3 regions of the Streptomyces sp. NPDC040405 genome follow, and region 1 is predicted to be linked to each of the others. Evidence: riboswitches for the same ligand, from Rfam matches in the RefSeq annotation. Region 1 holds a riboswitch; each other region holds the start of a gene.
The links. A riboswitch is a leader RNA that binds a small molecule or an ion and turns the genes downstream of it on or off. The one in region 1 is predicted to bind thiamine pyrophosphate.

Region 1 (9,938 bases):
GGGCGGCGGAACTCGTCGACGGGGCCCAGCGCGCGGCGTTCGGGCTCGGATACACCCTGGCGCTCACCCCGGTGGACCATCCGCGCTTCCGGATCGGCGACTGGATCGACACCCGCCGCACCCGGCCCTCGGACGGCATCCTCCTGGCCCTGCCCCGGCCCGGCCACCACGAGATGGCCGCGCTGGCGGAGCTGCCGGTGCCGCTCGTCCTCCTCGACGCGGTGGGCGCGCAGGGGGCCGCCGTCGCGACCGTGGGGGCGACGAACTGGTCGGGCGGCGCCGCGGCCACCCGGCATCTCCTCGAACTGGGGCACCGGCGGGTGGGCTTCCTCGGCGGACCCTGCGCGGCCCCGTTCACCAGGGAGCGGTACGAGGGCTATCTGGCGGCGCACCGCGAGTTCTCCCTCGCCCCCGACCCCGCCCTGGCCCGGTACGGCGACATCGGCGTCACCGCCGGGGCGGAGGGCGCCGCGGCGCTGCTCGCCCTGGCCGCCCCGCCGACCGCCGTGTTCGCCGGTTCCGATGTGCTCGCGGCCGGGGTGTACCGGACGGCACGGGCGCGTGGGCTGCGGGTGCCGGAGGACCTGTCGGTGGTCGGGTTCGACGACACGGCGGTGTGCACCATGCTGACCCCGCCCCTCACCACGGTCCGTCAGCCGATCGCGGAGATGGCCGCCGAGGCGGTGCGGCTCATCGACCAGGAGCAGGCACGACGCGGTGCGTCGGCCGGACGCGGCGTCGAACTGGCGACCTCGCTCGTGGTGCGGGAGAGCACCGCGCCACACCCGGCTCACCAGGACTGGAGGAAGCAGCGATGACCGTACGAACCACCGTGCGCATGACGGCCGTGGCGGAAGCCGCGAACGTCTCACAGAGCGTGGTGTCCAAGGTCCTCAACGAACGGCCCGGGGTGTCGGCCGAGGTGCGCCGCCGCGTCCTCGAAGCGGTGCGGGCCACCGGATACCGGTGGCGCCCGCGCGGACCGCGCCACGGATCGGTCGAGGTGGTGTTCGGCTGTGCCGGGAGCGCCGTCAACGCACCCCTCATCCGCGGCCTTTCCACGGTGCTGCGCTCCCGGGGGTACGCGCTCACGGTGAACCACTCCGAGGGGGACCCGCGCTGGCTCGACACCCTGCTCGCCCGCCGCCCCAGCGGTGTCGTGCTCGTCCTCTCGCCCGTCCCGCCGGCCGTCACGGAGCGGCTGGCGCGGGCCCGTGTCCCGGTGGTGGTGCTCGACACGATCGGCGACGCGCCCTCCGGGATGAACGCCATCGGGGCGACCCAGTGGCGGGGCGGGGCGATGGCCGCCCGCCATCTCACCGGACTCGGCCACGAGCGGATCGCCCTGGTCTCCGGGCCCATGGAACTGACCTGCTGCCGGGCGCGCTTCGGCGGCTATCTGGCCGCGCTCCGGGACGCGGGGATCCGCCCGGACCGGGACCTGATCCGGTCGGTGCCCTTCCAGACCGAGCCCGCCCGGCGCACCGCCCACGGCCTGCTGGACCTGTGGCAGCCCCCGACGGCCTTCGTCACCGGCAATGACCTCCAGGGACTCGGCGTCATCGAGGCGTGTGCCGAACGCGGGTTGCGCGTCCCCGGGGACGTCTCGGTCGTCGGGTTCGACGACATCGACGCCGCCGGGTCCGCGGCGCCCGCGCTGACCACGGTGCGTCAGCCCTTCGAGGACATGGCGGCCGAGACCATCCGGGTGCTCGGCGCCGTCACGGGTGAGCCGGACCGGGCCCCGATCCGGCTCGACATGTCGGTCGACCTCGTCATCAGGAAGTCCACCGGCCCGGCCCGCCAGGGCTGACGCACCGCTGCCGCGGCCCGCCCGCTACCGCGCCGGGGTGCCGCCGGGTCCGGATCCGGACTTCACGACCGACGGCACCTTGGCGGCGGCGTCGAGGGTGTAGGAGTAGTACGCCTTGGGGTCGAAGGCCGTGCCGCCGCTCTCGTTGCGGCCGCTGGTGCCCACGAACACGTTGCCCCGCTGGACGATCGAGGCGGTGGCGTCCTTGATGACGGGGTTCTTCATCCCCTCGAAGTAGCTGTTCTCCAGCACCATCTTGGTGTTGCCGCGCGAGTAGTTGCCGTAGGAGGAGGCGATGTCCGTCCCCGCGACGTCCTGCAGGTAGTTGTTGTACAGGTGCGCGTGGGCGATGTTGTCGGCGGACGGGTTGCGCTGCTCGGTGTCCCGGAACCAGTTGTGGTGGATGGTGATGTCGGCCGTGGTGTTCTCCGTCCAGCCGATACCGAACGCCTTGTTGTGCGTTTCCAGCCGGTTCCAGGAGGCCGTGAGATACGTGGTGTCCTTGCGGCTGTCGATCAGGCCGTCGGCCATGTGCTTCAGGTCGTTGTGATCGATCCACACATGGTGGGCGCCGTCCATCTGGATGGCGTCGAAGTCGTGCTCCTTGTCGTTCCACGTGCCCATGTACGAGTCGCGGATCGTCAGATTGCGGATGATGACGTTGTGCACGCCCTGCCCGAGGAAGAAGCCGCCGCCGACGATCTCGCCCGAGGTGCCCTGGCCCACGATCGTCTTGTCCGAGGCGACCTTGATCTCCTTGCCCTTGGGATCCATGGTGATCGCCGCGGCCACCACGATGACGTACGGCTCGGCGGCCGTCGCGTACTTCTCCAGGTCGGCCAGTGTCCGCACCGTGACGGTCTTGCCGTCACGGCCTCCGTACGTACCGTTCTGGCCGAGCGCGTTGACCGACGCGAACCCGTCGGCGACGCCCTCGGCCCGGGCCGTCGCGGCCGCCGGGCTCGTATCCGCCGGGGAGCCGGGGCTCTGGGGGGCGAGACCGACCGTCAGGGCCACTGCCAGCGGCACCGCCCACACCACCGCACCCGGTCCGCGCCCGCCGTTGTCTCGTATGCGCCGCCACTGGGCCGCCATGACCACACCACTTCCTCAGCTCGGTGGAACCGTCCATGCGACTGTCGCCGCCGAGCGGGCAATGGTTGCCGGGAGAGCGGGCCGGGTTCACCCCCGGGCGCGGCGGGGCGCTCCCATCGCGGGCAGCGGCGCCCGGTGCAGCGGCATCGTGCGCCAGCGCGCGGTGAAGGTCCCCTCGGCCGACGAACAGGTCACGTCGAGGTGGTGCGGGGTCTCCAGGAACGCGATGTCGGCCACGAACGTGTCCGGATCGGTCCAGCCGCCGCTCGCCGCCGTCGGGACCCGCCCGTCCGTACCTTCCTCGACCGTCCATCCCCCGTCGCCGAGCCGCACCTCGAACCGGGACGCGCCCTCCGCCAGGGAGACGGTCCACGCGCCGTCGCCGCCGGGGGCGACCGTCACCTCCGTCAGCGCGGGCTGATCGGCGCAGCTGCCGCCCGCGGGGGTGAAGGTGGTGGCCGCGGTCTCGGCGGGGGTGGTGAACTTCTCGTACGGCGGCGGCAGTTGGAGGCCGTCGAGTCGCCGCAGCAGCGCCGCGTCCTCGTCCTCGTCCTCGCGGGCGTCTAGGGGCGCGGGGCCGAACGCCGGGAGCAGATGCCGCCATGCGAGGTCCAGCACCGTCTGCATGTCCTCGGTGTCCCCGGTCATGGCGACCACCGCGTCGTGTTCGGGCAGCACCAGGCAGAACTGTCCGTAGGCCCCGTCGCCGCGGTAGCCGTGGCGGGACCGCCAGAACTGGAACCCGTATCCCTGCTGCCAGTCGGACTTCGCGCCCTCGGCGGTGCCGTCGGCGTTGGTGATCTGCGCCCGGGTCGCCTCGGCCACCCAGGAGGCGGGCAGCAGCCGGCGCCCCTCCCAGACGCCGTCGCCGAGGTACAGCAGGCCCAGCCGGGCGAGGGCGTCCGTGGTGGCGTACATGCCGCTGAACCCGAGGTCGCGGCCGGGCGGGCGCTGGATCCACGCCGTCTCACCGATCCCCAGCGGGTCGAACAGCCGTGGCCGCAGATAGTCGGTGAGCGACTGCCCGGTCACGCGCTGGACGATCGCGGCGAGGCTGTACGTGGCGGGCTGGTTGTACGCGAAGACGGTGCCGGGGTCGCGGTCCGGCGGAGTCAGCAGGAACCCGCGCACGGGCTCGTCCCGGTCGCGGGAGAACGCATGCTCCCGGGTCTCGGTCAGATGCCCGCTGGCCATGGCCGCGACGTGCCGGACGAGCATGGCCCGGCTGCGCGGGTCGGTGATGTCGCCCTCGAACTCGGGGAAGTAGGAGAGCACCGGGTCGTCGAGGCTCATCAGTCCCTCGGCCACCGCGAATCCGGCCGCCGTCGAGGTGAAGCTCTTGCTGATCGAGTAGAGCAGATGCGGCCGGTCCGGGGTGTACGGAGCCCACCAGCCGGAGGCGACCAGATGTCCATGGCGCACGATCATCAGGCTGTGCGGCTCGATGCCGGGCGCCGCCTCCAGCGCGTCGAGGAACGCGCCGACGCCGCGCGCGTCCACTCCCTTCGCGGCGGGTGTGCTCTCGGGCAGGGGGCGCGCACTCCGAACACTCATCGCGTCTCATCCTCCGTATGCGGTGGGTCGTGCACGGCCGGTGGGCTTTCGATCATCCGACGAAGGAGCACCACCGCGCCAGGGTATTTCCGGCGGCGCGTGCGGCAGCGCCCGTACGGATTTGAGGGGCTCAGACCGCGGGGGCGGTGGGCGGCGCGTCCGCGGCGCCCGTCCTGAGGTGGGCGGCGCCCGAGCGCACCGCCCACGCGAACACTCCGAGCGCGAGCGCGCCCACCGCGACCGTGTCGTACGGCGCCGGGAGCCGGCCGGAACCGCCGAAGCTGCCGAGCCACGACAGCAGGGTCAGCGCGGCGAGGTGGAACACCAGCCAGGCGCCGTGCCGCAGCTCACCGAGGGCGGGAAGGCCCCCGGCGCCACGCCGCTGGAGCAGGAACAGCGGCACCCCCACCAGGACGAGCGGCAGCGCGAGCCGCAGATCGTGCCAGCCGGACCAGAACACGAACTCGCTGGCCACGACGAAGCTGAGGGGCGCGATCCAGCGCACACCCGGCACCTGCCCGTCCGCCCGGGGCACTCCCCGCTCCCGGTCGTGCGCCCGGAACACCGCGACGGCCACCGCCGAGGCCGCGTAGATGAGCAGATACATGTCCCCCATCACGCTCACGATGTCCTGCCAGCCACCGAACGGCAGCATGAAGATGACGATGACCGCGAGGTTGAGCAGCAGCGCGCGGTGCGCCATGCCGGAGCGGGGGTCGATGCGCATGAAGAAGCGCGGCAGCAGGCCGTTCTTGGCCAGGGCGTAGGTGTGCCGGGCGTTGATCGCCACGCCGACGTAGGCGGAACCGCCCGGGGAGATCACGGCGTCGGCGTACAGCAGCGTGGCCAGCCAGTGCAGATTGAGGATGAGGGCGAGCTGACCGAACGGCGACTCGAAGTTGACTCCCTGCCAGCCGTGGCCCAGCGCGGAGTCGGGCACCGTGTACAGGAACGCCAGCTGGAGCCCGAGGTAGACCAGCACGGCGAGGCCGATCCCGGTGAGCACCGCGGCCGGTACGGAACGGCGCGGATTGCGGGCCTCACCGGAGAAGTCCAGCGGGGCCTGGAACCCGTTGACGGAGTACACGATGCCGCCCCCGGCGAGGGCGGTGAGGCAGGCGGCGTAGCCGTACGGTGCGAAACCGCCGTGTTCGGTGAGGCGCCCGGAGTGGGTGCCCGACAGGAACAGCGCGACGATCGTGACCACGGGGACGATGACCTTGAAGACGGACACCAGGTTGTTCAGCCGGGCGAATATCCGCACGGCGAACCAGTTGAGCGCGGTCAGCACGACGCTCAGCCCGACGGCCACGCCGAGGCCCGCGAGGGTGAGGCTGCCGCCGTCGTAGATCCCCGGCAGATAGTGCGCGGCGTACTGCATGATGGCGCTGATCTCCGCGGCCGTACCGCCGACGGAGAGCACGACGGACCAGCCGACCATCGTGCCGACCAGCCGCCCGCTCGCGTACAGCGGCCACCGCACGGTGCCGCCGCCCTCCGGGCGGGTGGCGCCCAGTTCCACCATGACCAGGGCGATCAGGGCGCACAGCGCGCCCGCGGCGATCCAGGACAGCAGCGCGGCGGGTCCGGCGGTCTGGGCGGCGTACAGGGCCGCGAACAGCCAGCCGGAGCCGAGGATGTTGGAGAACCCGATCGCCGTCAGGCCCCAGAAGCCGAGGTCCTTGTGGAGTCTGCGTTCCTCGGCGAGCACCGCCGGGGCGGCGATGGACTCCGCTGGCTGGTTCTGCGGCACGTGGCACGTCTCCTCGGGTGGTGCGGGCTGGTACGAGAGCCCAGGGTGCCACGCACACCGCGGGTCTCGGTCACCGGATGCCGTGTGACGTGCGGATATCGACGAAGCGCGACCTCAGCGAACGGTACGGCGGCGGAGCCTGAGCGGGGCGTAGACGAGGAGCGCCGCGAGGAAGGCGGCGTAGTAGGCGAGGTCGGCGCCGTGCAGCGCGGCGGCCACCGGGCCCGTGTACAGGCTGGTGTCCATGAACGGCACCGCCGCGGCGAAGGCGGCGGCGAACGCCAGCAGGGCGGGCCACCACGGCTGCGGGCGGGCGCTCTCGGCGGCCAGGTCGACCGGCGCGCCGCCCCGGGCCCGGGCGCGGGCGAACCAGTCGACGGCCACGACGGCGACGAAGCCCGGAATCCAGTAGCCGACGAACAGCAGCACATTCTGGAAGCGCGCGGTGGTGTCGGCGGCGTGCATCCACAGCACCAACGGGAAACCGAGCACGGCGGCGAGGGCGGCGGCCAGCGGGCGGGGGATGCGGACACCCGCGGTCTGCAGGGCCAGCGAGCCGCTGTAGTCGTTCATGGCGTTGCTGCACAGGGCGGCGAGCGCCACGGCCAGCAGCCCGAACGCGCCGAGCGCCCCGCCCCCCAGGGCCGCGTCGACGCCGCTCGCGGTCTGGTCGGTGAAGACGGAGGCACCCCACAGCCCGAGCGCCTGGACGGCCACGAAGGACACGGTGACGCCGAGCAGAGTGCACCAGAACATGCTGGGCCGGGAGGTGGCGCGGGGCAGATAGCGGCTGAAGTCGCTGGCGTACGGCGCCCACGACAGCGCCAGGCTCAGCGCGATCGTGCTGGTCAGGACGAAGGCGCCGATGCGGTCGCCGCCGTGGGCGAACCCGGTGGTCGCGGGGTCGACACCGTCCAGCAGCTTGACGGCCAGGGCAGCGAACGCGGCGGCGAGGACGAAGGTCATCAGCTTCTGCATCCGGTGGATGGCCTCGTAGCCCAGCACCCCGAGCGCCCCTTGGGCGGCCATCATGAGCAGCACGCCCAGCCAGAACGGCAGGCCGCACAGCCGGGCCAGCGCATCACCGCCGAACAGGCCGATGAGCGCGTCCCAGGCGACCGAGGACAGCCACTGCAGTACGCCGGGCACGGCGACGCCCCGGCCGAACGCCAGCCGCGCCAGGGGCAGCTGGCCCGCCCCGGTCAGACTGCCCCAGGTGCCGAGGTACGCGGTGGGTACGGCACCGATGAGGGTGCCCAGGACGACGGCGGCCAGCGCGGTGGCGAAGTCCAGCCCGAGCGAGATGCCGACGGTGCCGGTGAACACGCCGGTCATGGTCAGGTTCGGGGCGAACCACACGGTGAACAGGCGCCCCGGCCCGCCGTAGCGGTGGCTCTCCGGAACCGGCGCGATACCGCGCGCCTCGACGCGCAGATCGCCGGGCGCGGCGGGCATCCGCCCGTCGAAGACGGATTCCGCGCCGGTCGTCGCCGGGTCGGTGGCAGCATGCGGCATGCGCATCGATGACATCCCTCCGCCAGTGCTAACTGGTTCAGGTTCGACGGGTGTGATCTCAGCCCCGTGCGGGGCACCCCGTGTCCGGTGTGGAGCGACCCCAGGCTAACCCCTCGCTCCGTGGGCCCGGCCCGGGGGGCGGGGCCGGGCCGGGAGCGCGTCCAGGAAGAGCGCCCCGGCCAGCACCGCGGCGCTGCCGCGGGGTGCGATGCCCATGTCGCGCAGCTCGGCGTCGAGGGTGGCGAGGGCGGCGGCGCCCGGGGCCGTCGCGGTGCCGCCCGCCTCCAGCACACCGCGGGCCCCGTCCTGCACCCGCCGGAGGGCGGGCGGCCCGGCCCGGTACAGCGGCCCGGTGTCCTGGAGGGTGCTCATCACGGTGAGCAGCGCGTCGAGCCGGGCCTGTGTCTCGGTGGCGCCCGCGGCCCGCGCCGTGGCCAGGGCGTCCAGGGCGCGGCGTACGTGCGGAAAGGCGGCCCGGGCCTCGCCGCGCGCGCCCGCCGCGCCGTAGGTGGCGGACACCTGTGAGCCCGCCGAGGGCTTGCGCGGGGCACCGCGGTCGGCGTGGGCCGCGAGCTGCCGGGCGGCGGCGGTCAGTTCCCGGGGGGCGGCGCCGGGTTCCAGCGCGGCGGCCGCCACCAGCAGCCCCAGCACCCACAGCGCCCCATGGTGCAACCGGCCGGTGACCGGGCCGCCACCGGCCCGCGCCATGGTCCACTCGGCGCAGCGGCCGATGCCGCCCAGCTCCTCACGGAGCGCCCGGGTCGGCTCGCCGGGGCGGCGGGCGGCGGCCGCCATGGCCGCGAACCCGGGCGCCAGCGACTTCGCCGACCAGCGCAGCGCGAGCAGATCGGTACCGGTGGCGCGGGCCTGGATGTCGCGGGTGTCCGCGAGGCCCGGTTTGGGGGTCAGCTCCGCCTGGGAGATCAGGGCGCGTACGGCGGTCTGCGCCAGGGCCTCATCCATGGAGCGTGTCGTGGGCATGACCGGAGGGTAAGCGGTGAACCTTTCCCGGGCCTGGGTCGTTCCTGTGATCCCGCTGTGTGCTCAATGCGATTCCCTGGCGACGAACGATCCGCGGGTGCCGGAGAGGAAGTCGAGGCCCGCGCCGCGGTCGGCCTGTTCGACATGGTCGCGGTAGATCTGCTCCCATCCGCCGGTGGCCGGTGGCGCGGCGGCGGTGACCGGTTGCCGGGCGGCGAGTTCCTCCTCCGGTACGTCCAGCCTCAACAGCCGCCGCTCGACGTCCAGTTCTATCCAGTCGCCGGTCCGCACCAGCCCCAGCGGTCCGCCCGCCGCCGACTCGGGCGCGATGTGCAGGACGACGGTGCCGAAGGCGGTTCCGCTCATCCGGGCGTCGCTGATCCGCACCATGTCCCGCACTCCGGACCGCAGCACGGCGGGCGGCAGGGGCATGTTCCCCACCTCGGGCATGCCGGGGTAGCCGCGCGGCCCGCAGCCGCGCAGGACCAGCACATCGGCCGCGTCGACAGCGAGTTCCGGGTCGTCGATCCGGGTCCGGAAGTCCTCGATGCCGTCGAACACCACGGCGCGGCCCCGGTGGCGCAGCAGCTCCGGTGTCGCGGCGGCGGGCTTGATGACGGCTCCGTCGGGGCAGAGGTTGCCGCGGAGCACGGCGAGCCCCGCGTGATGGGCGATCGGGTCCTCCGCGGTGCGGATGACGGTGAGATCGGCGCTGGACCGGCCGGACAGCTGCTCGGTCAGGGGGCGGCCGGTGATGGTGACGGCCGGTTCCAGCTGGTCCCTGATCTCCCCGAGGACGGCGTCCAGACCACCGGCGCGGTGGAAGTCCTCCATGAGGTGGGATCCGGCGGGCTGCACATCGGCGAGCAGGGGGATGCCGCGGCCCGCGCGGTCGATGTCGTCCAGGCCGAAGTCCGCCCCGACCCGGCGGGCGAGGGCCAGCAGATGGACGACCGCGTTGGTGGAGCCGCCGATGGCGGCCACCGCGCGCACCGCGTTCCGCAGCGCCTGGGCGGTCAGGACCGCGCTGGGCCGCAGGTCCTCGCGCACCATGTCGACGATGCGGTTGCCCGCCGCGTGGGACAGCTCCAGCAGTCGGCTGTCGGGCGCGGGGAGCCCCGCGTTGCCGGGCAGGGTCATGCCCAGCGCCTCGGCGGCGCACGCCATGGTGGACGCCGTGCCCATGGTGTTGCAGTGGCCCCGGCTGCGGATCATCGCCGACTCGGC
Region 2 (9,938 bases), on a different contig from region 1:
TCGACCCGTACCGCGGCACCCTCTATACCGCGGCCGAGCTGTTCGAGGGCCTGGACGACGGGGCGGACGGGTACGCGGGCACGCCGGACGCCCTCGCGTACGCCTGGTTCCAGCGGACCAAGGCGGACGGCGACATCTTCTCCTCGATGCTGCGCTCGATCCACGACGACGCGGTCTCCGACGCGCTGGACGAACTGCTCACCGGCACCCGGGTGGTGGGCGTGATGGGCGGGCACGCGCTGGAGCGCGGCTCCGAGGGGTACGCGGGCGCCGCCCGGCTCGGACAGGCGCTGGCGCGGTCCGGGCTGACGGTCGCGACGGGCGGCGGCCCGGGCGCGATGGAGGCCGCCAACCTGGGCGCGTACACGGCACCGCTTCCGGACGCGGCGCTGAAGGAGGCGCTGGAACTCCTCGCCCGGACGCCCTCGTTCCGCCCCTCGGTCGGCGCCTGGGCCGGGGCCGCGTTCGCGGTGCGGGAGCGGTGGCCGGACGGCGGCGCGTCGGTGGGGATACCGACCTGGTTCTACGGGCACGAGCCGCCGAACGCGTTCGCCTCGCACCTCGCCAAGTACTTCGCCAACGCGACCCGCGAGGACGGGCTGCTGGCCCGCTCGAACGCGGGCGTCGTCTTCCTGCCCGGCGCCGCCGGAACACTTCAGGAGATCTTCGACAACGCCACGCCCAACTACTACGAGTCGCGCGGCGAGCCGACCCCGATGGTGCTCGTGGACCGCGACCACTGGACCCGCCGCCTTCCGGCCTGGCCGCTGCTCGAAGCGCTCGCGGAGGGGCGGCCGATGAAGGCCCGCATCGCGCTGGTGGACTCGGTGGACGAGGCCCCGGACGCCCTCGCCTCGATGACGGGCCGCGCGTCCGCCTGACGAGCCGGACTTCCGTACGGCGCGCGCTACAGCGTGCCGCGCTAGGACGCGCCGAGCACCACCACATCCGCGGCGTCGAAGGCCGCCCCGACCCGGTCCCCCGCCTCCGGGGCGTCCCGCAGCGCACAGGACGCCTCCAGGCGGGGGCCGTCGGACGGCTGGAGGACGACCGCCACATGGTCGCCGCGGAACGTGCGGGCCGCGACCGTGCAGGGCAGCCCGTCCGCGGGGGCCGTGAGCCGTACCCCGGCCGGGCGGACGAGCAGCCTGGCCGGTCCCGTCCGGGAGCCGGGCGGCACCGGCAGCTTGCCCCACACGGTGTCGGCGATCTCGCCGTGCACGGTCGCCTCGACCACGTTGTCGAAGCCGAGGAAGCGGGCGACGAACTCGTTCGCGGGCTGCTGCCACACCTCCAGCGGGGTGCCGGACTGCGCGATCCGGCCGTCCTCCATGACCACCACCCGGTCGGCGAGCGCGAACGCCTCGCCCTGGTCGTGGGTGACCGCGAGAACCGTGGTGCCCAGCCGGGCGAACAGCTCCCGCAGCTCCATGACCAGCCGCTCCCGCAGCCCGCGGTCGAGCTGGCCCAGCGGCTCGTCCAGCATCAGCAGCCGCGGCCGCGGCGCCAGCGCGCGGGCGAGCGCGACGCGCTGCTGCTCACCGCCGGACAGCGAGTCGACGGGCCGCCGCTGCGCGCCGGGCAGCCCGACCAGCTCCAGCAGTTCGGCGACCCGGCGGTCCGCCTCCGCGCGCCCGGCCCCCCGCATCCGCAGCCCGAAGGCGACGTTGCCGCCCACGTCGCGCTGCGGGAAGAGCTGATGGTCCTGGAACATCAGCCCCACCCCGCGCCGGTGGGTGGGTATGCCGCTCTGGTCGCGGCCTCCGAGCCACACCCGGCCGGAGGCGGCGCGCTGGAGTCCGGCCACCACGCGCAGCAGGGTGGACTTGCCGCTGCCGCTGGGGCCCAGCACACACACGGTCTCGTGCTCGGCGACGTCCAGGTCGACGGCGTCGAGCGCGTCGCGGCGGCCGTACCGGACCGTCACCTCGTCCAGTCGCAGCAGCGTCATCCAGCTCTCCCCCATTTCAGAACTCCCCCGAGCGGTCGGTGCGGATGCGCTCAAGGGCCAGCAGGGAGCAGGCGCACACCAGCATCAGGATCGTGCTCAGCGCCATCGCCTGCCCGTAGTTGAGCTGCCCCGCGCGGCCCAGGAAGCGCGCGACGGCCACCGGGAGCGTGAGCAGGTCGGGGCGGGCGATGAACACCGTGGCCCCGAACTCGCCGAGCGATACGGCGAACGCGAACCCCGCCGCGACCGCCAGCGCCCGCCCCACCAGCGGCAGGTCCACCTCGCGCCAGGCGCGCAGCGGGGAGGCGCCCAGCACGGCGGCGGCCTCCCGCAGCCGGTGGTCCACGGCCCGCAGGACGGGCAGCAGGGTGCGCACGACGAAGGGCACGCCCACCAGGGCCTGCGCGAGCGGGACGATGACCCAGGAGGAGCGCAGGTCCAGCGGGGGTTCGTCGAGCGCGATGAGGAAGCCGAAGCCGACGGTGACGGCGGAGGTGCCCAGCGGCAGCATCAGCAGCGCGTCGAAGCCGCGGACGAGCCGCCCGGCCCTCCGGGTGAGCGCGGCGGCGGCGAGCCCGCCGACGAGAAGGGCGAAGACGGTGGCGACGGCCGCGTACTGGAGCGAGTTGCCGAGGGCGTCCACGGGGGCCACGAAGAAGGTGCCGCCGCTGTCGGCGGCGGACTGAAGCGCCCGGTAGTACGTGAATCCGTAGCCGTCCGGCCCATGCAGCGAGCGCTCCACCAGCACCGCGAGCGGCAGCACGATCAGCAGCGCGACGACCGCCAGCACCCCCGCGAGCAGCCCCCACTGCGCCGGACCCTGGGGGCGGCGCGCGGTCCGGGCGGCGTCGACGAGCCGCAGCGCGCCCTCCCGGCGGCGCACGGTCCGGGCGTGCAGGGCGAGGACTGCCGCCACCGCCGCGAACTGGACGAGGGTCAGCACCGCGGCCGTGGGCAGGTCGAGCAGCTGCGCGGTCTGCCGGTAGATGGCCACCTCCAGGGTGGCGTAGCGCGGGCCGCCGAGGATCTGGATCACGCCGAAGGAGGTGAAGGTGAACAGGAACACCATCAGCGCGGCGGCGGCCACGGCGGGGCCCAGCGCGGGCAGGGTGACCCGGCGCCAGGCCGCGAGGCGGCTCGCGCCGAGCACCCGGGCGGCCTCCTCCTGGCGCGGGTCGAGCTGCGCCCACAGCCCGCCGACGGTGCGGACCACCACCGCGTAGTTGAAGAAGACGTGGGCCAGCAGGATCGCCCAGACGCTGGTGTCGAGCCGTATCCCCCACCGTTCGTCCAGCAGCCCGCCGCGCCCGAGCAGCCCCAGGAACGCCGATCCGGCGACGACGGTCGGCAGTACGAACGGCACGGTCACCACGGCGCGCAGCAGCCCCTTGCCGGGGAAGGCGAAGCGGGCGAAGACATACGCGCCGGGCAGCGCGACCGCCAGCGTCAGCCCGGTCGAGGCGGCCGCCTGCCAGCCGGTGAACCACAGGATGTGCAGGATGGACGGATCGCCCAGCACCTCGGGTATCCGCCCCAGCTGCCACCGGCCGTCGACGCGCAGCCCGCGGGTGACGATCGCGGCCACCGGATACGCGAAGAAGACGGCGAAGAAGGCGAGCGGCACGGCCATCAGGGCGAGCCGCGGGGCGGCGCCCCGCCACCGGCCGCGGCGGGCCGTGGCGTCTGCCGTGGCCTCTGCCGTGGCCTCTACAGAACGAGCGAGGACCATGCCTTGACCCAGGGTTCACGGTTCTTGGCGATCTTCCGCGGGGGCAGGGTGGCCGAGTCGGCGACCTTGGTCCCGTACCGGGTGAAGACCTCCGGCAGTTCGGCGTCCTCGCGCACCGGATTGACGTACATGTTCAGCGGTACGTCCTCCTGGAAGCGCTTGGTCAGCAGGAAGTCCAGCAGCGCCTTGCCCCCCTTGGTGTTGCCCGCGCCCTTCAGCAGCCCGGCGAATTCCGTCTGCCGGAAGCAGGTGCCGTCCGCCACCCCGGTCGGGGCCTTCGCGGGCTTCGCCTTCGCGTCCGCCACCTCGGCGGGCGGGCTGGAGGCATACGAGACGACGAGCGGCCTGTCGCCCTTGGCGCCGCCCGCCGAGCCGGAGAAGCGGTCGTAGTAGGCCTGCTCCCAGCCGTCGACCACCTCGACGCCGTTGGCCCGCAGCTTCTTCCAGTAGTCCCGCCAGCCGTGGTCGCCGTAGCGGGCGGCGGTGCCGAGGAGGAAGGCGAGGCCGGGGGACGAGGTGGCGGCGTTCTCGGTGACCAGCAGGTTCTTATACGCGGGCTTGGTCAGATCGGCGAACGTCTTCGGCGGCGCGAGCTTCTTGCGCTCGAAGTAGGCGCGGTCGTAGTTGACGCAGATGTCGCCGTAGTCGACCGGGGTGACGCGGTGCTTCGCCCGGTCGAGCTGGAAGGCCGCGGGGACCTTGGCCAGGCCCTTCGCCTCGTACGGCGTGAACAGGTCGTTGTCGAGCGCGCGGGAGAGGAGGGTGTTGTCGACGCCGAAGAACACATCGCCCTGCGGATGGCCCTTGGACAGGATCGCCTGGTTGACGGCCGCCCCCGCGTCACCGCCCGCCTGCACCCGCACCTTGTAGCCGGTCTGACGGGTGAACTCCTTGAGGACCGCCTTGGACGCCGCGAACGAGTCGTGCGAGACCAGGGTGACGGTCTTGGAGTCCTTGCCGTCCGCCGCGTCCCCACCGCAGCCCGCCAGGACTCCGGTGCCGAGGGAACCGACGAGAGCGGCGGTGACGGCACGCCGAAGATGGCTGTTCATCGTGAGGCTGACTCCCTACGCCGGTATGACCCGGATCAGGTTGGAGGGTCTGCGGCCGTGCCGCACTCTCAGCGCTGTCGCGCTCCCCTGTCGGAATGTTCATTTGTCCGTCGTCGCGGGATGGTTGTACGACGGTTTGTGCGAAGGCACCGTATCAGCCGGTGGTCAGCGCTCCGTGGCCGCCAACTGGCCGCACGCCCCGTCGATCTCCTGCCCGCGGGTGTCCCGGACGGTCACCGGCACCCCGTGCGCCTCCAGGGCCGCCACGAACGCCTTCTCGTCCTCGGGCCGGGACGCCGTCCACTTGGAGCCGGGCGTCGGGTTGAGCGGGATGAGATTGACGTGCACCCGGCGGCCCTTGAGCAGCCGCCCGAGCAGGTCGGCGCGCCACGCCTGGTCGTTGATGTCCCTGATCAGCGCGTACTCGATGGAGATCCGGCGACCGGACTTCTCCGCGTACTCCCACGCCGCGTCCAGGACCTCGCGCACCTTCCAGCGGGTGTTGACCGGGACGAGGGTGTCGCGCAGCTCGTCGTCGGGCGCGTGCAGGGACACCGCGAGACGGCACTTGAAGCCCTCGTCGGCGAACCGCAGCATCGCCGGGACGAGCCCCACGGTCGAGACGGTGATACCGCGCTGGGACAGGCCGAGGCCGTCCGGCTCGGGGTCGGTGAGCCGACGGATGGCACCGATGACCCGGTTGTAGTTGGCCAGCGGCTCGCCCATGCCCATGAAGACGATGTTGGACAGCCGGGCCGGACCACCGGGGATCTCGCCGTCCCGCAGCGCCCGCATCCCGTCGACGATCTGGTGCACGATCTCGGCGGTGGACAGGTTGCGGTCCAGCCCCGCCTGGCCGGTGGCGCAGAACGGACAGTTCATGCCGCAGCCCGCCTGGGAGCTGATGCACATGGTGACCCGGTCCGGGTAGCGCATCAGCACGGACTCGACGAGCGTGCCGTCGAAGAGGCGCCACAGGGTCTTACGCGTGGTGTCGTCGTCGCAGCTGATGTGCCGCACCACGCTCATCAGGTCCGGCAGCAGCCCGGCCGCGAGCTTCTCGCGCGCGGTGGCCGGGATGTCGGTCCACTGGGCGGGGTCGTCGGTGTAGCGGGCGAAGTAGTGACGCGACACCTGGTTGGCCCGGAAGGGCTTCTCTCCGAGGGCGGCGACAGCCTCGCGACGCTCGGCGGGCGTGAGGTCGGCGAGATGCCGCGGGGGCTTCTTGGCCCCACGCGGCACGGCGAAAGTGAGTTCTCCGGGCTTAGGCATGGCCGTACCAGTGTCGCAGACATGCGGAAGGCCCCGCGCCACGGGCGGCGCGGGGCCCACAAGGTGCGCGTACGGGGCTCAGCCGCCGCCCACGAAGATCACCAGCAGCAGCCACACCACGGGGGCGGTGGGCAGCAGCGAGTCGAGCCGGTCCATGATCCCGCCGTGGCCGGGCAGCAGCTTGCCCATGTCCTTGATGCCGAGGTCACGCTTGATCATGGATTCGCCGAGGTCCCCCAGGGTCGCGCTGACCGCGACGGCGAGGCCGAGCAGCAGCCCCTGCCACCACACGCCGTCCTCGATCAGGTACTGCATGCACAGCGCCCCCACGACCATCGCGAACGCCACCGCGCCGAGCAGCCCCTCGCGGGTCTTGCCGGGGCTGATGCGGGGGGCGAGCGGATGCTTGCCGAAGCGCCAGCCCACCGCGTACGCCCCGGTGTCGCTCACCACGGTCAGCAGCAGGAAGGTCAGCACCCGCCACGGGCCGTCGGGCGCGGCCAGTATGAGCGCCACGAAGGTGGCGAGGAACGGCACGTAGAAGGCGGCGAAGACGCCCGCGGTGACATCTCTGAGGTAGTTGTCGGGCGGTTCGGTCATCCGCCACACGAGCACGGCGAGCGCCGTGAGCGACACCGCCACCCAGGCGCCCTGTGCGCCGCGCACATAGCCCGCGACGACCATGGCGACGCCACCGACGGCGAGCGGCACCAGGGGAACCCGGATGTCCTTCCGCTCGGCGAGCCGGGAGGTCAGCTCCCACAGCCCGACGACCACGGCGACCGCTATCACGCCGATGAACACCGGCTTGTAGATGAAGAGCGAGGCGACGATGATCACGCCGAGGCCGACGCCCACCCCTATCGCGGCGCGCAGATCACGGCCCGCGCTCTTCTTCTTCGTCCCCTGACCGCCGCCGCTGCCGGGCGCGCTGCCGGTGGCCTCGGAGCCGGGGCCGGGGGGCGTCGGCGGCTGCCCGGAGGGCTGCCGGGGCCCGGGCCGCGGTTCCCGCTCATCGCGGAACAAGGGGCCGCCCGGCCGGGCGGCCCCCCGGTCGCGGCCGACGGCGTCGCCGGGGTCGCCGCCTGCGTGCGGCACGGTGGGCATGGGGCGAGTCTGCGCCGCTTCGGCCACCTCGTGCGCGGGACCCGCCGAAGAAGGGGGCACCTCCCAGCCATAGCCGGGGGAGGTGCCCTGATCAGTCGGTCCCCAGAGTCCGGCGCGTGGTGGGGCCCCCCAGGAAGAGTCGTTCATCAGACCTCGAGCAGCTCGGCTTCCTTGTGCTTGAGCAGCTCATCCACCTGCGCGACGTACTTCGCGGTGAGGTCGTCGAGCTCCTTCTCGGCACGGCGGCCCTCGTCCTCGCCGACCTCGCCGTCCTTGATCAGCTTGTCGATCGACTCCTTGGCCTTGCGGCGGATGCTGCGGATCGAGATCTTCGCGTCCTCGCCCTTGGCCTTGGCGACCTTGATGAACTCCTTGCGGCGCTGCTCGGTCAGCTCGGGGAACACCACTCGGATGATGTTGCCGTCATTGCTGGGGTTGACGCCCAGGTCGGAGTCGCGGATCGCCTGCTCGATGTTGCGCAGGGCGCTCTTGTCGAACGGGGTGATCACAGCCATGCGCGGCTCGGGCACCGAGAACGACGCGAGCTGGTTGATCGGCGTCAGCGCACCGTAGTAGTCCGCCACGATCTTGTTGAACATCGCCGGGTGCGCACGCCCGGTGCGGATCGCGGCGAAGTCCTCCTTGGCGACCACAACGGCCTTCTCCATCTTCTCCTCGGCCTCGAGGAGGATTTCTTCGATCACCACTTGCTCCTGGTGTTATGCGTAGGCAGAGCCTCGCCCCTGCGTGCGTCTTCTCCTGCACGGTGTCCGACCGGCAGGCCGTTGTCCATCCCCCGAACGAGCCGTCAGCCCCGTGAGTCCCGGTCGCTCACGAGCGTGCCGATCTTCTCACCCTTCACCGCGCGCGCGATATTTCCTTCGGCGGTGAGCTCGAAAACCAGGATCGGCAGCTTGTTGTCCCGGCAGAGGGTGATCGCGGTGGCGTCGGCGACCTTGAGGTCCCGGGTGATCACCTCGCCGTACTCCAGCGCGTCGAACTTGACCGCGTCCGGGTTCCGCTTGGGGTCGGAGTCATAGACCCCGTCCACCCCGTTCTTGCCCATGAGCAGCGCCTCGGCGTCGATCTCCAGGGCGCGCTGGGCGGCGGTGGTGTCCGTGGAGAAGTACGGCATGCCCATGCCCGCGCCGAAGATCACCACGCGCCCCTTCTCCAGGTGGCGCACCGCGCGCAGCGGGATGTACGGCTCCGCGACCTGGCCCATGGTGATGGCGGTCTGGACGCGGGAGTCGATGCCCTCCTTCTCCAGGAAGTCCTGGAGGGCGAGGCAGTTCATGACGGTGCCGAGCATGCCCATGTAGTCCGAGCGCGCCCGGTCCATGCCGCGCTGCTGCAGCTCGGCCCCGCGGAAGAAGTTGCCACCGCCGATCACGATGGCGATCTCGGCGCCGTCCCGCACCACGGCGGCGACCTCGCGGGCGATGGCGTGGACGACATCGGGATCGACCCCGAGTCCACCGCCCCCGGCGAACGCCTCGCCGGACAGCTTCAGCAGGAAACGGCCGTGTCGGGCTGTGCCGTCCGCGTTCTTGTCGGCGGCCTGTTCGGCGTCCGCGCCATGATTCATTGGAGATCTCCTCGTGCACATACGAAGAAGGCCACTGCCGGACGGGTCCTGGTACGACCTCTGCGGCAATGGCCTCCTCGTCACATCTGCGGCCGACCGGTTGACGGTTGGCTGCCTACGACCCTATCGGTGTCGCCGGTGTTTCGCTGCTCGGCTCAGACGCCGACGCGGAAACGGGCGAAGCGGGTCAGAGAGACGCCGGCCTCGTCCAGGACCTTCTGGACGGACTTCTTGTTGTCCTTGGCGAACGCCTGTTCCACCAGGACGTTCTCCTTGAAGAAGCCGGTGACGCGCCCCTCGATGATCTTCGGTAGGGCGGCCTCGGGCTTGCCCTCCTCGCGAGCGGTGGCCTCGGCGACGCGACGCTCGTTGTCGACCGTCTCGGCCGAGATCTCGTCACGGCTCAGGAACTTCGGCGCGAAGGCGGCGACGTGCTGCGCGATGTCCCGCGCGACCTCGGCGTTCTCCTTGTCCAGCTCGACCAGCACGCCGACCTGCGGCGGCAGGTCGGGGTTGGTGCGGTGCATGTACGCGGCGACGTAGCCGCCGGAGAACTGCGCGAAACGGTCGAGGACGACCTTCTCGCCGAGGGTCGCGTTGGCCTCGTCCACGAACGCCTGGACGGTCTTACCGGCCTCGATCTCGGAGGCGAGCAGGGCCTCCAGGTCGGCCGGGGCGCTCTTGGCGACGTGGGCGGCGATGGCGTCGGCGACGGCCACGAACTTGTCGCCCTTGGCCACGAAGTCGGTCTCGCACTTCAGCTCGAGCAGCACGCCCGAGGTGTTGTCGTCGGCGATGACGGAGATGACAGCACCGTTCTCGGCGCTGCGGCTCTCGCGCTTGGCCACGCCCTTCTGGCCCTTGACGCGGAGGATCTCGACGGCCTTGTCGACGCTGCCCTCGGACTCGTCCAGCGCCTTCTTGCAGTCCATCATGCCGGCGCCGGTGAGCTCGCGGAGCTTCTTGACGTCAGCGGCGGTGAAGTTCGCCATGATCTGTGAATCTCTTCTCGAAAGTCGAAAGCTCTACGGGTGAACGACGGGGGCGGTGCCGTCGCACCGTCCCCCGCCGTTGTACACCGTCTGAGTGGTCAGGCCTGCTCGGCGTCCGCTGCCGGGACCTCGGCGGGCTTCGCGTCCTCGGCCGGCTTCTCGGCCTCGGCCTCGGCGGGCTTCTCGGCGTCGGCCGCCTTCTCCTCAACGGCCTCGGCCGGCTTGGCCTCGGGCTCGTCGGCCTTCT
Region 3 (9,938 bases), on a different contig from region 1:
CTACGAGCCGGGCCGCCCCGGATACACCGCGTCGGACCTGGTCGGTGACGCCCCCCGCGTGCTCGACGCCTATGAGGTCCCGGCCGCGCACATCGTGGGCGTCTCGGCCGGAGGGGCGCTGGCGCAACTGCTCGTGCTCGATGACGCCGACCGCGTCCGCTCGCTCGTCCTGATCAGCACGTCCTCCGCCGTGCCCGGCGACCGGGAGCTTCCTCCGCCGACCGAGGAGTTCACGCGGTTCGTCTCCTCCGCGCATGCCGAGGGGCCGGACGCCGAGTGGTTGATCGATTACGTGGTCGGCTACGCGCGCGTGCTCGCGGGCGGCAGGCGCCCGTTCGACGAGGCCGCCGTCCGTAACCTCGTCCGGCGCGACGTCGAGCGCGCGCACGACATCGCCGCGGCCCGCAACCACGACATCCTGCCGGGCGGCACGCCTCCCCGGGCGCCCCTGTCCTCGATCGCCGTGCCCACGCTGGTGATCCACGGGACCGCCGATCCGATGTTCCCGCTCGGGCATGGTGAGGCACTGGCGGAACAGATCCCCGACGCCACGCTCCTGACCCTGCCGGACGCCGGTCACGGGGTCGAGCGAGCCGACTGGGCGACGATCGTCCCCGCGATCCTCGAACACACCGCCCCGGACTAGCCGTCCCGCAGCGCCTTGAGCCGGGCGATATCCGCCGCGTGCCCCTCGATCCCGTCGGCCCCGCCGGGCGTCTCGACCACCAGCGGCACGCCTTCCGTGGCCGGATGCGTGAACAGCTCCCGGAACGGCTCCTCGCCGATGTGCCCGGCGCCGATGTTCTCGTGCCGGTCCTTGTGCGCCCCCACCACGTCCTTGGAGTCGTTCGCGTGGATCAGCTTCAGCCGCCCCTTGCCGGTGACCTCGACCAGCTCGTCCAGCGTCTGCTTCATCCCGCCGGGCGCGGCCAGGTCGTGACCGGCCGCGAAGACATGGCAGGTGTCGAGGCAGACGCCGAGCTTCGGATGCCGGTCCAGCGCCTCGAAGTACGGCCCGAGATCCTCGACCAGCGCGCACAGGGACGTGCCCTGTCCGGCCGTCGGCTCCAGGAGCAGCGGCGGGTCGTCCTCATGCGTCAGCTCGTCCAGCAACGGCAGCACCCGCTCCCGCACCTGCGCCATCGCCGTCTCGCGGGCCCGCCCACCGGTCGCCGACCCGGTGTGCACGACGACCCCGAGCGCCCCGATGTCCCGGCCCCGGCGGAGCGAATGCCGCAACGATTCGACGGACCGGTCGGCGGTGGCCTCCGTGTGCGACCCGAAGTTGATCAGGTACGGCGCATGGATGTACACCGGCACGGACTGCTCGCCACACGCCTCCCGGAACGCCTCGTCCTGCGCCGGAGTGCCGGGCGGCGTGGCCCACCCCCGCGGATTGGCGACGAAGACCTGCACGGCCTCGGCACCGATGTCCCGCGCATGCGGAAGCCCGGTGCTGGCGAGGCCACCGGCGACGCGGATGTGCCCACCGATGGGATTGCGACTGCGATGCGTACTCACCCCTCCAGCATCCCAGCCCACCCGGCCCGGATGGCCCGGGGTGTAGTCCCCCACCCCGCCCCTTCCCGAAACCGGGAGGCTGCGCCCCCGGCCCCCACCGGGGCTGAAGTCCCGCGCCCTGCCGGGGCTGGAGCCTGGCCCCTCGCCGAGGCTGGGGCCCTGCGCCCTGCTGGGGCTGGAGCCTGGCCCCCTGCCGGGGCTGAAGTCCGGTCCCCTGCCGGGGCTGGAGCGTGGCCCTCTGCTGGGGTTGAAGCGTGGCCCCCTGCTGGGGCTGGAGCGTGGCCCTCTGCTGGGGTTGAAGCGTGGCCCCCTGCTGGGGCTGGGGCCCTGCGCCCTGCCGGGGCTGGAGCGTGGCCCTCTGCCGGGGCTGGGGCCCTGCGCCTCGCCGGGGCTGAAGTCCCGCGCCCTGCCGGGGCTGGAGCCTGGCCCCTCGCCGGGGCTGCGCCTCCTGCTCCCCGCTGGGGCTGAAGCCCCGCACCCCGCCAGGGCTCAAGCCCCGCACCCCGCTGGGGCTTCCCCCACGCATCCCCGCCGGGGCGGACGTGCCGCGCTCCCAGCCCCTCCGGCGTTTGAGGAGCGGGGGCCGGGGCGGGGCCCCGGTTCGGGGAGGGGCGGGGTGGGGAACAAGCCGCCGACAACGGATCGGCCGGGGGCTAGAAGACGCCGCCCTTTACCGTGATCGTGATCTCGCTTCCCTTCGGCGCCTTGTCGCCGCCCGACACCGACTGGTCCTTCACCTCGTCGCTCGGGAAAAGCAGCGGCTTGTCGACCTTCACCGTGAAGCCCGCGTCCTCCAGCTGCTGCCTCGCGTCGTCGGTGTTCTCGCCCGTGACGTCCGGGACCTCGATCATCTGCTGGCCCTTGGAGAGGGTGAGGGTCACCGTGTCGCCCTTGGCGCCCTGGGTGCCTTCGCCGGGGGACTGGGCGGCGATCGTGCCCCGGTCCTCGTCCGAGAAGGCGCGGCGCTCGGCGAATTTGACCTTGAAGCCCGCCTCGCGCAGCTCGGATCGGGCGTCGGACGGGTCGTCGCCGATGAGGTCGGGGATGTCGAGGGGCTCGCCCTTGCTGACCACGAGGTTCACGGCCGTGTCGGGGCGGCGGACGGAGTCCGGGCCGGGGGTGGTGGCGAGCACCGCGTCCTGGGGGGTCTCGTCGCTGAAGCGGCGGGTGACGGTGCCCACCCTCAGCCCCGCGTCGGCGATCTTCGCCTTGGCCTCGGTGAGCGGTCGGCCGACGACATTGGGCACCTCGGCCCGCGGCGGCCCCTGGGAGACGTGGATGGTGACGGTGCCGGTGGAGCGGATGCGCTCGCCGACGCCGGGCTTGCTGCTGATGACCTTGTTCTTGTCGACGACATCGCTGTAATCCTGGACGACCTTGACGTCCAGACCGGCGCTGTGCAGCTTCTTCTCGGCGTCCGGGCGGGTCATCTTCAGCACGGACGGGACGTTGGTGAACTGCCCGGCGCTGATGTACCAGACCCCGGCGCCGATGCCGAGGGCGAGCAGGACGGCGGCGACGATCGTCACCACTCCGCGGCGCGGCATGCGGCGGCGCTGCCGCGGCGGCTCGGGCGGGTCCTGGGGGAGCTCCAGACGGCTGGTGTGCTCCGGGGCGGCAGCGGCGGCCCCGGCGGGGCGCGGGATGACCGTCGTACGGTCTTCGGAGCCGCCGCCGAGGGCCTCCTCGTGGGCCTGCGGCGGTATGGCGTCGAGCTGTGCGTCGGTGAGGGCGGCGCGCGCGTCGCGCACCTGGCCGAGCAGGTCGACGGCGTCGGCGGGGCGCAGGGCGACCTCGCGCGCGGTGGCGGAGGCGACCAGCGCGTCCAGCTCCGGCGCGACCTCGGGCGCGGCGACGGACGGGGGCGGGACGTCCTCGTGGAGGTGCTGGTAGAGGACCTGCGCCGGGGTGCTGCCGCCGTGCGGCTTGGAGCCGGTGAGCATCTCGTAGAGGACCACGCCGCACGCGTAGACGTCGGCGCGGGTGTCGGCCGTACCGTGCTCGATCTGCTCGGGCGCGAGGTAGGACACGGTGCCCAGGACGGACCCGGTGGAGGCGCTGGTGTTGGTGTCCACCGCCCTGACCAGGCCGAAGTCGGCGACCTTGACCCGGCCGTCGTCGCCGATCAGGACGTTCTCCGGCTTCATGTCGCGGTGGACGAAGCCCGCGCGGTGGGCGGCGCCGAGGGCGGCCAGGACCGGTTCCAGGATGTCCAGCGCGGCGCGGGGCTGAAGGGCGCCGCGCTCCCGCAGGACGTCGCGCAGGGTGCACCCGGCGACGTACTCCATGGCGAGGTAGACATGCGCGCCGTCGGTGCCCTGGTCGTAGACGCCGACCACATTGGCGTGCGCGAGTCTGGCGACGGACTTGGCCTCGCGGATGAAGCGGTCCACGAAGGCGGCGTCCGAGGCGAGGCTCTGGTGCATCACCTTCAGGGCGAGGACGCGGTCGAGCCGCGTGTCGACGGCCCGGTAGACCGTCGCCATCCCGCCCACGGCGATGCGCGCCTCGACGCGGTAGCGGCCGTCGAGCACCTGCCCGACAAGGGGGTCTTGGAGCGTCGTATCCACGAGAGTGCAGTCTACGAGCCGTCACCGACACCTCGGACCGGCTGCCCCGATTTCCGATACGCACTGGGACAGAACGGTGACCTCCGTCTCAGTTGTGCGAGGCGGCGGCGAGGGCGGCCAGCTCCTCACACGCGGAGGTCCAGGCCAGGGCGGCGTACTCGGCGTGCTTGGCCTTGGCGTCGTCCGGGAGGTCGAGCGCCCGGATGCCGGTCTCGGCGAGGCGGAGGCGGGTGCCCGCGCCCTCCGGGGTGAGCGTGAACTCGACCACGGTGGACTGGCCGGGCCCGAGCGGGGCGCGATCGGGCGCGTGGGCCAGCCGGAAGCGGAAGAGGGCGTCGGGCACCGCGCGCTCGACCTGGCCGTGGAACTCCCCGTGCTCGTCCCAGCGGAAGCGGACGGTGCCGCCGGGGCGCGGGTCGATCTCGCAGCCGCCGGGGGCGTACCAGGTGCGGATGTGCTCCGGTGTGGTCAGCACCCGCCAGACGCGGTCGGCGGGGGCGGCGACGTAAATCTCACGCTCGATCCGGTCGGCCACGGTCACGGTCACGGCGACCACCTCCGCCTCCCACGGTATGCCGCCCCCGACCGCTCCGTTACGCGAACACGGCCCCGCGAACACGGGCCCCCGCGAACACGGGCCGCCCCGCTACGCGAACGCGGGCCGCTCCGGGTCGAGGGCGGCCAGCCCCTCGGCCGGGGACGACGCCTCGGCGAAGTGGCGGCGGGGGATACGGCCCGCCCGGTGCGCGAGCCGCCCCGCGGCCACCGCGTGCCGCATCGCCCCGGCCATCAGCACCGGCTCCTGGGCCCGCGTCACGGCCGAGGCCAGCATGACCGCCGCGCAGCCCAGCTCCATGGCCAGCGCGGCGTCGGAGGCCGTGCCCGCGCCCGCGTCGAGGATGACCGGAACCTCGGCGCGCTCGGTGATCAGCTGGAAGTTGTGCGGATTGCGGATGCCGAGGCCGGAGCCGATGGGCGAGCCCAGCGGCATGATCGCGGCGCAGCCGACGTCCTCCAGCTTCCGGGCCAGCACCGGATCGTCGTTGGTGTACGGCAGGACCGTGAAGCCGTCGTCCACCAGGGTCTCGGCGGCGTCCAGCGTCTCGATGGGGTCGGGGAGCAGCGTGCGCTCGTCGGCGACGACCTCCAGCTTCACCCAGTCCGTGCCCAGGGCCTCGCGGGCGAGCCGGGCGGTCAGCACGGCCTCCCCGGCGGTGAAGCAGCCCGCGGTGTTGGGCAGCGGGCGGATGCCGTGCCGGTGCAGTACGGACAGCACCGAGCCCTGCACCGTGGGGTCCAGGCGGCGCATCGCGACCGTGGTCAGCTCGGTGCCGGAGGCGATCAGCGAGCGCTCCATGACGTCCAGGCTGGGCGCGCCGCCGGTCCCCATGATCAGGCGGGAGCCGAAGGACGTACCGGCGATGGTGAGCGGATCGGCGGCGCCGGTGTGGGCCTGATCCAGCGTCGTGGGGTGCGTCATGGGGGTCAGCCTCCCTGGACCGCGGTGAGGACCTCGACGCGATCGCCGTCGCCGAGCGGGGTCGCGGGCCACTGGCCGCGCGGGACGACCGTCTCGTTGACGGCCGCGGCGACGCCCGAGGGCGCCTTGGTGAGGGTCGCGACGACCCCGTCGAGGGTGGTGCCGCCGGGCAGCTCGCGGGGCTCGCCGTTCACGGTGACGGTCAGGGTGACGCTCATGCGGTGTGCTCCTGTACTGCGTGCTCGGGAGTCCGGGTGGCCGTGAAGCGGCGCGGGGAGAAGGGCCGCGCCTCGGGCGGGAGTTCGCCGCCGTAAAGCGCCTCGGCCATGGCGTCGCCGGTGATCGGGGTGAGCAGGACGCCGTTGCGGTAGTGGCCGGTGGCCAGATGGAGGCCCGGCAGCTCGGTCGGGCCGAGCAGCGGGGCGTTGTCGGGGGAGCCGGGGCGCAGCCCGGCGCGGGTCTCGACGAGCGGCAGTTCGGTGATGCCGGGCACCAGTTCGTGCGCGTCGCGCAGCAGCTCGTACACCCCGCCCGCGGTGACCGTGGTGTCCCAGCCCATCTCCTCCGTGGTCGCGCCGACGACCAGCTCGCCGTTCTCGCGCGGGACGAGGTAGACGTGCCCGCCGCGCACCACGGCCCGCACGGTCCGGGACAGGAAGGGCGCGTACGGGCCGGGTACGGACAGCCGCAGGACCTGGCCCTTGACGGGGCGTATGGGCGGCAGGACCTCCTCGGGGACGCCCGGGAGCCGCCCGCTGAGGCTGCCCGCGGCCAGTACGGTCTGCTCGGCGGTCAGCCGGGTGCGCGAACCGTCGGCCAGCTCGGCCCCGGTGGCCCGGCCGCCGTCGCCGCTCAGCAGCAGCCGCTCCGCGCGGACGCGGTGAACGGCCACCCCGGCGCGCTCGCACGCCGTCAGCAGCGCCGCCGCCAGCCGCCGCGGGTCCACCTGGTGGTCGCCGTCGACGCGCAGGCCCCCGCGTACGCCCGGCGCGAGCATCGGTTCCAGGCGCCTGCATTCGCGCCCCGTCAGCCACTGCGCGTCCAGCCCGAGCCGCAGCTGGAAGGCGTGCAGCTCCCGCAGATGGGCGCGGTCGTCCGCGTCGAGCGCGACGGAGAGCGTGCCGCAGGTGCGAAAGCCCAGGTCATGGCCGCTCGCCTCGTCCAGCTCCGCCACGAAGGACGGATAGCGGCGCGCCGAGGCCAGGTTCAGCCCGAGCAGGGTCTGCTCGCCGTAGTGCAGCTCGGTGACGGCCGCCAGCATCCCGGCCGCGACCTGCGCGGCCCCGCCGCCGGGCGCCGGGTCGGCGACGGCGGTGCGCAGGCCGCGCTGGGCCGCCCGCCAGGCCGTGACGAGGCCGATGATCCCGCCGCCGATGACCAGGACGTCGTACGGGCCGTCGTCGGTGGGTACTTCACGTGGGGTGTGCATGGGCTGGTCGCCCCCTCCCTTCGCCGGCATGACCCGGATCAGGTTCGTACGGTCGGAGGCCGCGCCAGCCTCCCTCTCAGCCCGGTGCGCCCGGGCTCCCGCGAGTGCTCTGTCCCGCCACCCTAGTACGCGCCCCGAATCGCCCGGAAGGGAGCGCCCCGCGCGGGGCCGGGCACCGGGGGCCCCGCGCCCCGATACGACAGGGCGTCCGGCCCGCCGGGCTGTGCCCGAGATCTCGTCGTGCGCTCTCCGGTCCGCCCCACCTGCCGCAATACAGTGATCGTGTGAGCGATGAGACGACGAAGACGATGGCGTCCTCGGCGGGTGGCGGTGCACAGCGGGTGGTGATCGTCGGCGCGGGCATGGCGGGGGTGCAGACCGCGGTCGCGCTGCGTGAGCAGGGCTGGACCGGGGAGATCCTGCTGCTGGGCGCGGAGCCCCACCAGCCGTACGACCGGCCGCCGCTGTCCAAGGCCGTACTGCTGGGCAAGGCCGAGGGGTCCGCGTTCGACGTGGACTTCGCCGCACTCGGCATCGGGCTGCGCCTCGGCGTTCCCGTGACCGGGCTGGACACGGCCGGGCGGACGGTCGAGACGGGGTCCGGGCCGATCCCGTACGACGTCCTGGTGATCGCCACCGGCGCCGAGCCGATCGCCCTGCCCGGCAGCGAGGGCGTACCGGGAGTCCACCTCCTGCGCACGCTGGACGACGCCGAACGACTGCGCCCGGTGCTCGCCGGGCAGCAGGAGATCGTGGTGGTCGGGGCGGGCTGGATCGGCGCGGAGTTCGCCACCGCGGCCCGCGAGGCGGGCTGCGCGGTGACCGTCGTGGAGGCCGCGGACCGGCCGCTGGCGGGCGCCCTCCCGGCGGAGGTCGCCGCCCACATGACCGGCTGGTACGCGGAGTTCGGCGCCACCCTGGTCACCGGCGCCCGGGTGACCGCGCTCGACCCGAGCGGGCTCCAGCTCGGCGACGGCACCCGGCTGCGGGCCGGTGCCGTGGTCGTCGGCATCGGCGCCCGGCCCGCGACCGGCTGGCTGGCCGGTTCGGGCGTCGAACTCGCCGAGGACCGGTCCGTCGCCGCCGACGAGGGGCTGCGTACCTCGGTGCCGGACGTGTACGCCGTCGGCGACTGCGCGTCCTTCCCCTCCGCCCGCTACGGGACCCGGCTGCTGGTCCACCACTGGGACAACGCGCTCCAGGGGCCGCGGACGGTCGCCGCCAATGTGGTGGGCAGCCGGACCGCGCACTTCCCCGGCCAGGTCTACGACCCGGTGCCCTACTTCTGGTCCGAGCAGTTCGGGCGGTTCGTGCAGTACGTCGGACACCACTCGGACGCCGACGAACTGGTCTGGCGGGGCGACCCGGACGGCGCCGCCTGGTCGGTGTGCTGGCTGCGGGACGGGGCCCTGGTCGCCCTGCTGGCGGTCGGCCGTCCGCGCGATCTGGCCCAGGGCCGCAAGCTGATCGAACGCGGCGCCCGGCTGGACCGGACCCGGGCCACGGATCCGTCGGTGCCGCTGAAGTCGGCCGTTCTGTGACCCCTCGGCACCCCCGGTGAGCAGGGGCGCGGGGCCCGGCGGGACCGGCGGGCCCCGCGCCCGGCGGCCCGCACGGCCGGCGCCCGGCTACCCACTGTCAGTCCCAGATGGCAGGCTTGTTCCGTGACCGAGATTGACGCAAAGATCGATGCTCTCGTACCCGCCTGGCTCACTCTCCCCGACATCGCCGACCGGCTCGGCGTCGAGGTGACCCGCGTGAGGCAGCTGGTCAAGGAGGGCCAGCTGATCGCGGTGCGCCGTGGCGAGAACCGGGTGCTGCAGGTGCCCGAGGACTTCATCGGTGAGGGAAAGGTCGTCAAGGGCCTCGTGGGCACCTTGACACTGCTCAAGGACGACGGCTTCAGCGACGAGGAGATGCTGGAGTGGCTCTTCACCCCTGATCCGACCCTGCCGGGCACCCCGGCTCAGGCGCTGAGCGAGAATCGCGGCACGGAAGTGAAGCGGCGCGCGCAAGCGCTCGCCGTCTGACGCCGCCCGACGTTTCCCGAACCACCACCTGGCGTACGGGCCGGGTCGGCCGCCGTCCCCGACGGCGGCCTCCCGGCCCGTACGCCGCACGACCCTGGGGGAAAGCCACCCGATGACCGCGATGACCGCACGCGAGCAGCTGGCCGACGCCCGCCTCTACCTGTGCACCGACGCGCGCAAGCGCCAGGGCGACCTGCCGGAGTTCCTGGACGCCGTGCTGGCGGCCGGGGTGGACATCGTCCAGCTGCGGGACAAGGGCATGGAGGCCGCCGAGGAGCTGGACCACCTCGCCGTCTTCGCCGACGCCTGCCGCCGCCACGGCAGGCTGCTCGCCGTCAACGACCGGGCGGACGTCGCCCACGCCTCCGGTGCCGGCGTGCTCCACCTGGGCCAGGGCGACCTGCCGGTCCCGGCGGCGCGCGCCCTCCTCGGCGACGGCCCGCTGATCGGCCGCTCCACGCACGCGGAGGCCGAGGTGGACGCGGCGCTCGCCGAGCCCGGCGTGGACTACTTCTGCACCGGCCCCTGCTGGCCCACCCCCACCAAGCCGGGCCGCCATGCCCCCGGTCTCTCCCTGGTCCGTCACGCGGCCGCCCGGCGCCCGGCCCGGCCCTGGTTCGCGATCGGCGGTATCGACGCGTCGAACCTGGATCAGGTGCTGGAGGCGGGAGCGCGCCGCGTCGTCGTGGTGCGGGCCATCACCGAGGCCGCGGACCCGGCGGCGGCGGCGGAAGCCCTGGCGAAGCGCGTGCGAGCAGCAGATGGCCAGCAGGTGTCGGGGTTGAGCCCGGCTTGATCATCCTGTCCGTATTGCGGACAGGATCCTGGCAAACCCCCCATAACCACGTTGCCGGGTGGGCGTCTGCCACCCCGCTGGCTAACCTTCCCGTATGGCCCTAGGCACCGCT

Region 2: another riboswitch for thiamine pyrophosphate. It lies ahead of ACZ59A_RS13790 (thiamine ABC transporter substrate-binding protein); the one in region 1 lies ahead of ACZ59A_RS16200 (purine-cytosine permease family protein).
Region 3: another riboswitch for thiamine pyrophosphate. It lies ahead of thiO (glycine oxidase ThiO); the one in region 1 lies ahead of ACZ59A_RS16200 (purine-cytosine permease family protein).

The regions. Positions count from the first base shown of each region.
Region 1 is NZ_JBVIVI010000003.1:585,691-595,628, reverse strand. Features, by position in the region: gene ACZ59A_RS16225 (LacI family DNA-binding transcriptional regulator) at 1-818, shown strand, start outside; gene ACZ59A_RS16220 (LacI family DNA-binding transcriptional regulator) at 815-1,813, shown strand; partial or broken gene ACZ59A_RS16215 (pectate lyase family protein) at 1,850-2,908, opposite strand; gene ACZ59A_RS16210 (serine hydrolase domain-containing protein) at 2,996-4,462, opposite strand; gene ACZ59A_RS16205 (APC family permease) at 4,593-6,215, opposite strand; gene ACZ59A_RS16200 (purine-cytosine permease family protein) at 6,330-7,730, opposite strand; TPP riboswitch at 7,728-7,821, opposite strand; gene ACZ59A_RS16195 (triphosphoribosyl-dephospho-CoA synthase) at 7,836-8,711, opposite strand; gene ACZ59A_RS16190 (IlvD/Edd family dehydratase) at 8,775-9,938, opposite strand, start outside.
Region 2 is NZ_JBVIVI010000002.1:1,440,040-1,449,977, reverse strand. Features, by position in the region: gene ACZ59A_RS13805 (LOG family protein) at 1-881, shown strand, start outside; gene ACZ59A_RS13800 (ABC transporter ATP-binding protein) at 923-1,951, opposite strand; gene ACZ59A_RS13795 (ABC transporter permease) at 1,968-3,581, opposite strand; gene ACZ59A_RS13790 (thiamine ABC transporter substrate-binding protein) at 3,659-4,732, opposite strand; TPP riboswitch at 4,728-4,831, opposite strand; gene rlmN (dual-specificity RNA methyltransferase RlmN) at 4,898-6,004, opposite strand; gene ACZ59A_RS13780 (phosphatidate cytidylyltransferase) at 6,083-7,258, opposite strand; gene frr (ribosome recycling factor) at 7,258-7,815, opposite strand; gene pyrH (UMP kinase) at 7,920-8,699, opposite strand; gene tsf (translation elongation factor Ts) at 8,855-9,691, opposite strand; gene rpsB (30S ribosomal protein S2) at 9,790-9,938, opposite strand, start outside.
Region 3 is NZ_JBVIVI010000001.1:376,435-386,372, reverse strand. Features, by position in the region: gene ACZ59A_RS01785 (alpha/beta fold hydrolase) at 1-646, shown strand, start outside; gene ACZ59A_RS01780 (deoxyribonuclease IV) at 643-1,521, opposite strand; gene pknB (Stk1 family PASTA domain-containing Ser/Thr kinase) at 2,175-4,091, opposite strand; gene ACZ59A_RS01770 (SRPBCC domain-containing protein) at 4,180-4,638, opposite strand; gene ACZ59A_RS01765 (thiazole synthase) at 4,738-5,571, opposite strand; gene thiS (sulfur carrier protein ThiS) at 5,577-5,789, opposite strand; gene thiO (glycine oxidase ThiO) at 5,786-7,000, opposite strand; TPP riboswitch at 6,999-7,112, opposite strand; gene ACZ59A_RS01750 (NAD(P)/FAD-dependent oxidoreductase) at 7,309-8,541, shown strand; gene ACZ59A_RS01745 (Rv2175c family DNA-binding protein) at 8,665-9,030, shown strand; gene thiE (thiamine phosphate synthase) at 9,143-9,826, shown strand; gene metF (methylenetetrahydrofolate reductase [NAD(P)H]) at 9,921-9,938, shown strand, end outside.